Regions from separate parts of the Pseudoalteromonas sp. G5_S1_14_S5 genome, predicted to be linked through region 1. Evidence: predicted binding sites of a transcription regulator. Region 1 holds the regulator's gene; each other region holds the start of a gene.

Region 1 (2,205 bases):
TGTGTCTAACTCGCTAAGGCTTTTAAAAGAGCAAGGTAAATAATGGAAAGTTTATATATCCTGATTCCCATTGCGATTGTGCTGGTGTGTATCGCTGTTGGTATATTTCTCTGGGCGGTGAAGAGCGAACAGTTTGAAGACCTGGAGCGTCAAGGTCACAACATTTTGTTTGACGAAGACGAAAAAGCTCATGATCACTCTGACAGCAAGCCTGTGAAGAGTGTCAAAGCTAGTAATGAATCCCCAACCAACCTAGATAAAAAGAACGATGACGCCTGATTGGATCGGAGCCTTTTTTGTCGGACTGATCGGCGCGGGCCACTGCATGGGAATGTGTGGTGGTATTGCGTCGCTCCTTTCAATCGGCAATACCAAACCTTCCCCGGTTACCCCTCTACTTTACAACCTTGGTCGACTACTCAGCTATGCCGTTATTGGTGGTATGATCGGCGGTGCAATCTCTTCAATCGGTCAACTTAGCGATTTCAACGCGCTACTTAATTGGCTTCGTTTGTTCGCTGCCATCTTTATGATCATTTTGGGCCTGTATATGGGTAAGTGGTGGTTTGGCTTGCTGTTCTTTGAGAAGGTCGGTCAGAAGCTGTGGCGTTATATTTCACCAGTCGGTAAGTCTTTCCTCCCACTCAAGCATCCAAGCCACGCTCTGCCGTTTGGTTTCATTTGGGGGTGGCTACCGTGTGGTATGGTCTACTCTATGCTGACCTGGGCGGCTGTGTCAGGCAGTTGGTATAATGGAGCTGGAATTATGCTCGCATTTGGCTTGGGAACGCTTCCCGCAATGCTGACGGTTGGTATGGGCGCTAATTTCCTCAAGAAATTGCAACAAGCTGACATATTTCGTCAACTCGGCGCGATTTTAATCCTGATTTACGGTTTCTACACTGGATATACGGCGCTGCTGCTCATTACTTATACCGTATAACCATTCTTTAAATCTGGTTTTTTTACTACCTAACTGGATAAAGGAATGCTAAAATATTGATGTCTATCAAATAGTGAAAGATTGTTATGATTTCTGAAAAGCCTGTAACGAAACGTGTCCAATCTGGTGGCTGTGCGATCCATTGCCATGATTGTAGTATTAGCCAACTTTGTATTCCGTTCACTTTGAATGAATCTGAACTTGATCAACTTGATCATATCATTGAGAGAAAAAAGCCTATTCAAAAAGGTCAAGAGTTATTTAAAGCTGGTGACGAGCTTAAATCTCTCTACGCTATTCGCTCTGGAACGATCAAGAGCTACACGATTACCGAACAAGGTGACGAGCAGATTACTGCATTCCATCTAGCGGGCGATCTTGTCGGCTTTGATGCGATTACTGGTGACCTACACCCTAGTTTCGCACAAGCGCTAGAAACTTCTATGGTATGTGAAATCCCATACGAGATTCTTGATGACCTGTCAGGGAAAATGCCTAAGCTGCGTCAGCAAATTATGCGCCTAATGAGTAACGAGATTAAAGGCGACCAAGAAATGATTCTGCTTCTTTCCAAGAAGAATGCGGAAGAGCGCCTTGCTGCATTCCTTTATAATCTCTCAACTCGTTTCTCTCAACGTGGTTTCAGCCCACGTGAGTTCCGCTTAACGATGACTCGTGGCGATATTGGTAACTACCTAGGTTTAACGGTTGAAACTATTAGCCGTCTTTTAGGTCGTTTCCAGAAAGCAGACATCCTAAGCGTTAAAGGCAAATATATCACTATCGAAGATCACGATGCGCTGATGGAACTTGCTGGCGTTTCAAAAGAATAGTCTAGATATCAATGATGTAGTTCAATAATGAGCTACATCATGTTTCTCCCTTAAAACCTCTTTTATTTCTCTTAATCTCTCCATAACTACGCTACATTATTTATATGTTCGGTCTGAAAAGTAGGCTTAGTTATGAGTATCTATAACAAAATTTTAGTTGTCGCAGACATTAATCATGATGAGCAACCCGCTCTAGTTCGTGCTATCCAACTTGCTAAGAAAAGCACCTCAACGAGCCATATCACTTTCTTTTTGTCTATCTACGATTTCTCGTATGAAATGACATCTATGCTTTCTGTCGATGAAAGAGATGCAATGCGCAAAGGCGTTATCCATCAGCGTGAAATCTGGATGAATAAAGTTGCACAGCCTTACCTAGATGATTCTATTGAATTTAATGTTCAAGTGGTTTGGCATAACCGCCCTTAC
Region 2 (2,205 bases), on a different contig from region 1:
AGTACCTGCACATCTTGCTGAGTTAGCGGAGAAGATTGCCAAAGCTGATGGCTACGTGATGGTAAGCCCAGAGTACAATCATTCAATGAGCCCGGCATTGGCCAATATTCTTAATCATTTTGGTAGCTCGCTATTTTCGTATAAGCCGAGTGCGATTGTGACGTATTCTGCGGGGCAGTGGGGCGGGGCAAGAGCGTCGGTTTCGATGCGTACCTTCTTATCTGAACTCGGTTGTTTGCCGGTTTCTGCGATGATTCATCTACCTAAAGCACAAGAGGTCTTTGATGAAGAGGGGTGTATTGCCCAAGAGTCAGAGCAAGCTCAATGGGATGAATATATGAACCGAACTTTCCATCAGTTGATGTGGTGGGCGCAAGGTGCAGCGTTACAGAGAGATAAGGTGGATCCAACGACGTTAGCAAAAGCCTTCACTAAAGATCCTTCTCAACGAAATGCGCCATAATCAGTGTATAGATAAATGTGAGCAGCATAAAAACGAAAAAAGCTTGGCCATTTCTGAGCAAGCTTTTTAAATCTTTAACACTCTAGTTCTGAGATTATAGGGACTCAGTGAACGTACGTGCGATAACGTCACGTTGCTGTTCAGTTGTTAGAGAGTTGAAACGTACAGCATAACCCGATACACGGATAGTTAGCTGTGGGTAGTTCTCTGGGTGAGCAACTGCGTCTTCTAGTGTTTCACGCTTAAGAACGTTAACGTTCAGGTGTTGACCACCTTCGATACGTGGTGCTTTTTCGATAGCAACTTCACGGCTCTCGTATTCACCTAGGTCTGCAGCTGGGATAACTTGGTCAGCTTCGAAACCAGCAGTAGCTGCAACACAACGAGCTTCATTCTTTTCGCTGTCTAGTAGCCAGATTGAGTTTAGTAGGTCGTCGTTTGCTGCTTTAGTAATTTGAATACCTTGGATCATAACTATCTCCTAGTCCACTGAATGTGGTTTGATTATGGTGTTAACTTTCGATTTTTATTGAGCTGGGTTAATATATACCTAATACCTGTGAGGTTAATGTTGACTTAAGTCAAAAAACAACCAAAAACCATGTTTTTAAAAGGTAACTATTTTGAGGTAAATCAATAAAACCTTTTAAAACAATCTGATTACAAAATATTGTAAAGCATAAAAAATATTTAACGGTTAAATTTGTTGTAAATTTACCACATTTGTTGCGCTTTTATTGAGCGGTAATCGATAGGGCCCTTTATTTATGATGCATTCTGAAAGTGTGAAGTGATTTAATGACAAACAAAATTTCATCGTCAAAACCTGAAACAAATATTAAGTTTATTGGTGCTCATGTGTCGGCCGCTGGTGGTGTTGATCAGGCTCCAATGAGAGCTCGAGAGATAGGTGCTAATGCGTTCGCACTGTTTATTAAAAACCAAAGACAATGGGCAGCAAAGCCGTTAGAAGCCAAAACCATTAGCGCCTTCAAAGCCAACTGTAAGATGTTAGGCTTTTCAGCGGAGCACATTCTTCCTCACGACTCCTACTTGATTAACCTCGGCGCACCAGAAGAAGAAAAGCTAGAGAAATCGCGCGCTGCCTTTATTGACGAAATGGAGCGTTGTAATCAGCTTGGTCTAACGCTACTAAATTTTCATCCTGGGAGTCATTTAAAGAAAATCTCAGAAAGTGAATGCTTGGCTAAGATCGCTGAGTCGATCAACCTCGCTCATCAAGCGGTTCCTGATGTGATTGCGGTGATTGAGAACACTTCAGGTCAAGGCACTAACTTAGGCTGGAAGTTCGAGCATCTCGCTGAGATCATTGATCAGGTGGAAGATAAATCGCGTGTTGGTGTATGTTTGGATACTTGTCATACCTTTACAGCGGGCTATGACCTAAGAACAAAAGAGGCTTGCGAGCACACTTTTGCTGAGTTCGACCGCATCGTAGGTATGCACTATCTCAGAGCAATGCACATCAATGATTCAAAGGCTGAGTTCGCGAGCCGAGTTGATAGACACCATTCTTTAGGAAAAGGTGAAATTGGCTGGGATTGTTTCGAGTATATTGCCTCAGATTCTCGCTTAAATGGTATCCCTCTTATCTTAGAAACGATTGATTCAACGATTTGGAAAGAGGAAATTCAAAAACTTAGAATGTTTCACCGCGCAGCAAAGGTTGAGAATAGCGAAGCGTAATAATAGAGAGGAAAATTAATTTTCTCCGTTTTGTT
Region 3 (2,205 bases), on a different contig from region 1:
CCCCCATGAACCACAACCTAGAGTTAGAGAAGGTGCAACGTTGAAGTTGTACAGGTCACCGATACCACCGTGAGTAGTCGGGATGTTAATTAGGATACGAGCAGTCTTCATCTTATCACCGAAGTAACGGATACGGTCTGCGTTTGTATCTTGGTTAGTGTAGAGACCAGATGTGTGGCCGATACCACCGATTTCAACCATAGTTTCTGCTTGAGCAACAGCGTCTTCGAAGTCGTCTGCACGAAATAGACCTAGAGTTGGAGATAGTTTCTCGTGAGCGAACTCATCATCGTAAGAAACTTTACCAAGACCTTCACCAACAAGTACTTTTGTATCAGCAGGAACTTTAACACCGGCCATTTCAGCGATTGCTGGAGCAGGTTGACCTACGATTTTCGCGTTTAGGTTGCCGTCGATGAGGAGTACTTTACGTACTTTGTCAGCGTCAGCTTTAGATAGAACGTGCGCTTTGTGAGAAGCGAAACGCTCTTTAACTTCTTCATATACATTGCTAACAACGATTGCAGCTTGCTCAGAAGCACATACAACGCCATTATCGAATGTTTTAGACATTAGGATAGATGCTACAGCACGTTTGATGTCAGCTGTTTCATCGATAACTATCGGCACGTTACCAGCACCAACACCGATTGCAGGCTTACCAGAAGAGTACGCTGCTTTAACCATACCTGGACCACCAGTTGCAAGGATAAGTGCGATACCGTCATGCTTCATAAGCGCGTTAGAAAGCTCTACAGATGGTTGGTCGATCCAACCGATGATGTCTTTTGGAGCACCCGCTGCTACCGCTGCGTCTAGAACCAGTTTAGCTGCGTCGTTAGTAGAGTTCTTTGCACGTGGGTGTGGCGAGAAGATGATGCCGTTACGTGTTTTAAGAGAGATTAGAGATTTGAAGATTGCTGTAGAAGTTGGGTTCGTTGTTGGAACGATACCACAGATGATACCTACAGGCTCAGCGATAGTCATTGTGCCTAGGTTGTCATCTTCTTCTAGGACGCCACATGTTTTTTCGTCTTTGTATTTGTTGTAGATAAATTCAGAAGCAAAATGGTTCTTGATAACTTTATCTTCAACAATACCCATTCCAGATTCAGCAACTGCTTGTTGTGCTAATGGGATACGAGCGTGGTTCGCTGCAAGAGAAGCTGCGCGGAAGATTGCATCAACTTTCTCTTGAGAGAATGTAGCAAACTCTTCTTGTGCTGCTTTAACGCGAGCTACTAGAGCATCAAGTTCCGCTAAGTTATTTACAGGCATGGTGGATCTCCTAAAATAATAAATATTAAAAACTTTTTATTAAATTCGCTGTTTGCCCTAAACTCTTTAAAACAGCGTTCTTAGTAAATTGCTTTCAGGGCTGAGTATATTATTTCAGTGTGTGAAAAAAATTGACCCAGATCAGTTACTCCAAAAGAATTACCCACCCTGTGGTAAGGCAATCGAAAAGAAACCATAAAATTATGATTTATATGAATTTAAATCACACTTTGCTACAGGACAAAAAACAAGAAATCATATAATTATTTTTTACTTTGTATCATAAACTGTAAAAAATTTTCATTTTCAACCAATTCACTTATATGTATACGGCTAAAAATGTGCCACTGAGAGTATATACATACCGTTGCAACGAGCTAGAAGCTGTCATAATTTTTATTAAAAGCGTGCGTGATATAACATTCCGTTCAAATTAAGTTGCAACTATAAACACAAGAAAACCCCTTGTAACAATAATATTACAGATACGACACTCAATTAGTTTTTCTAAAAAATAGCCCCCTGTTCAGGTTAGTTTTTTTCATTCGCTCTCATTGAATTTGTCCCTTACATTACGCACTCTGACCGAGGTCAGATCAGACCCACTATCCTACTTTACGTTACTTGGAGATCGCTCCCATGCAAGGTTTAGAACTCGCAATCTTTATGCAATTCTTCCTTGGGCTTGTTGCAGCCGTAAACCCAATCGGCATCATGCCTGTGTTTGTTTCTCTTACTGCTCATATGCCGCCAGAAGATAGAAACAGGACCGCCTTTCAGGCCAATATTGCCGTTGCTGTTATCTTGATTGTGTCGCTAGTTGCGGGTCAGTTGCTCCTCGACATGTTTAGCATTTCATTAGACTCATTCCGTGTTGCGGGTGGACTGCTGTTACTGAGCATCGCGTTTTCGATGATGAGCGGTAAG
Region 4 (2,205 bases), on a different contig from region 1:
TGCCTGTCGGCTTATTCAAAGCGATATAGATTGGCTTCTCTTTCGAGCGAACCGGTTTGTTGTCGATCTCAACATCATCACCTGGCATTACTTTGGTACCCATTTCTGGGATTTTGCCATTAATAGTAACTCGACCTGCATCAATCAGTTTGTCGGCTTCGCGGCGTGAGCAAAAACCTGTTTCACTGATGTATTTGTTAAGGCGTTTAGCTTGGTGTTCTTGTGACATGATATTCTCTTAGCATTTCACAACGGAAATATAGGGAAACAAAAAAGCAACTACAGAGCAGTTGCTTTACGTTTGAATTCGTTAACTGACAACAATTTTAGCATTTGGTTTGAGTCTAGGCACTAAATATCGATCTTGGGGTGAAAGCTTTATCCAGAATCTCAATGATCAGTTAGTACGTTTCTGATGACGTTCTCTGTTTTCTAACTTTTTCTCGTTGCTCTTTCTGAGCATGACATACACAGCTCCGGTACCACCGTGAAATTGCTGTGCTGAGTGTACACATTGTACATCGTTGATCTGAGTCAGCCAGTTAGTCAGGTAGCTTTTCATCATCGCTGGTGGATTTGAACGTTCTCCTTTCCCATGAACGATAATGACAGTGCGAACATCCATTCTTAAGCATTGGCGTAAAAATGACAGCACTTCGTTGCGAGCATCTTTCAGCGTTTTTCTATGGAGATCGAGTTTCGCCTGAATGGGATACTTACCAAGGCGCAGTTTTTTATATACGCCTTCCTGAACACCATCCTTCTTATAAGCAATAACGTCGTCTGGCTTAACCATCGGAGAATAATCGAGTGATAGGTAATCTTTCTCATCATCAGAGAGCCACATAGCAGCTTCACGTTTAGCAAGCTGAGACTCTGTAACGCGATGTACTTTCTGGTGTTCTGCGGTGTCATGGTCGATACGTTTAACATCGCCCATCATTTGTTGGAATAGATCTAAATCGTCATCATGAGACATAGTGTGTATCTCAAGTTGGGAATAATAGAGTAAGTATACCTAAGTTGGGGTAGGGTTTAAAAATGAAAAAAACCGGAGGAGACAAGAGAAGTCAGCTCCGGTGCAAAGCGTTTTCATATTTACCTGTAGTAATGAGGCTTTAGGCAAATGATTCAAGCTGAGCGACTCTAGTGAGGAGATTTGTCTGTCATAACTTTGTAGATGAAGAAGCCTCCATAAAACATCATGAGACCCAGAGCCCCGAAGATTACTATCATTGAAGATAGTCCCACTGCATTACCAAATAGGAGATCTAGCCAAAAGTCCATGTGTATACCTCAAAGTTATATGACATGGGTTAGTGTATTAATTGGCATTCTCAATTCACTGATCTGGATCAATCCTGTTGCATAAGTTAAATACTTGTTGGTAACTATGTGTTTTTCGTCACATTGAGCTTGTTATTGTATGTCTTTTGCTCGAACGATTCAAAATCGCAATAAATATCATAAAAAGTCCTTGCGGATAAACTCAGAATCCGTATTATACGCTCCATCGACAGGCAATGAGCCAGTTAGATTTCTCGGTGAATAGCGCAGCTTGGTAGCGCATCTGGTTTGGGACCAGAGGGTCGGGGGTTCGAATCCCTCTTCACCGACCATATTAAAGAAAGCCGTAGCAGAGATGCTACGGCTTTTTCGCATTTGAATGTTCTGTTTCGGAGCTAATGGGTGGGGGTGGTACGCCAGTCCGATGAAATGCCAGTCCAATCGAATTCCTCTTCACTGACCACTTTTAGAAAGCCTGCTCAATGAGCAGGCTTTGGTCGTTTGGGGATGTTGGAAATAGGATTAAAACCCAGGCAGGGTTCGTCTGATGTTTTAAAATAAGCTCTTCACCGATTACACATTGAAGAAAGCCGTAGCACTTTTTGTAATAGAAAGGGCTACAGCCAAAATGAACCAGTGAATATCGCCGGAATGTCTGCGATAGATGTGGCAGTTATTCATTTAATCATTAAAGGAATGAAACGTGGTATGTGGTCGCCTGGTGACCCTAATGCGATGCAAAACCCAATCATTGCTCGTTATTCTGAAGCGAGCACTGACATGCTTTAAATAACCGAGTAAGCAGCAAAATAGGGCTATGCGGAAAATGGATCTTACCCGTAGCCCTGTTTTCTATCTGCCAGTAAGCTGATTATTTGACGTCACAAGTAATGTCTTTGATCGGTGTCTCTGAAGTAA

Evidence for each region. The regulator FNR, encoded in region 1, switches genes on or off when oxygen is low (the NO sensors DNR and NnrR bind a similar motif). The targets are predictions, from matches to a motif close to TTGATCTAGATCAA.
Region 2: a site for FNR is predicted at 1,035-1,048, ahead of grcA (autonomous glycyl radical cofactor GrcA). Genes of this name have one in related genera too.
Region 3: a site for FNR is predicted at 1,410-1,423, ahead of adhE (bifunctional acetaldehyde-CoA/alcohol dehydrogenase). Genes of this name have one in related genera too.
Region 4: a site for FNR is predicted at 1,346-1,359, ahead of ACTRWI_RS11955 (DUF3149 domain-containing protein). Genes of this name have one in related genera too.

Annotation. Positions count from the first base shown of each region.
Region 1 is NZ_JBQKUM010000032.1:42,286-44,490, reverse strand. Features, by position in the region: gene ACTRWI_RS11475 (heavy metal translocating P-type ATPase) at 1-43, shown strand, start outside; gene ccoS (cbb3-type cytochrome oxidase assembly protein CcoS) at 43-279, shown strand; gene ACTRWI_RS11465 (sulfite exporter TauE/SafE family protein) at 269-943, shown strand; gene fnr (fumarate/nitrate reduction transcriptional regulator Fnr) at 1,030-1,776, shown strand; gene uspE (universal stress protein UspE) at 1,909-2,205, shown strand, end outside.
Region 2 is NZ_JBQKUM010000006.1:83,175-85,379, forward strand. Features, by position in the region: gene ACTRWI_RS03345 (NADPH-dependent FMN reductase) at 1-463, shown strand, start outside; gene grcA (autonomous glycyl radical cofactor GrcA) at 558-935, opposite strand; gene nfo (deoxyribonuclease IV) at 1,262-2,170, shown strand.
Region 3 is NZ_JBQKUM010000040.1:3,188-5,392, forward strand. Features, by position in the region: gene adhE (bifunctional acetaldehyde-CoA/alcohol dehydrogenase) at 1-1,278, opposite strand, end outside; gene ACTRWI_RS13070 (YchE family NAAT transporter) at 1,918-2,205, shown strand, end outside.
Region 4 is NZ_JBQKUM010000035.1:935-3,139, forward strand. Features, by position in the region: gene rluF (23S rRNA pseudouridine(2604) synthase RluF) at 1-229, opposite strand, end outside; gene smrA (DNA endonuclease SmrA) at 398-979, opposite strand; gene ACTRWI_RS11955 (DUF3149 domain-containing protein) at 1,147-1,287, opposite strand; tRNA gene ACTRWI_RS11960 (tRNA-Pro) at 1,543-1,619, shown strand; gene ACTRWI_RS11965 (hypothetical protein) at 1,939-2,076, shown strand; gene ACTRWI_RS11970 (hypothetical protein) at 2,159-2,205, opposite strand, start outside.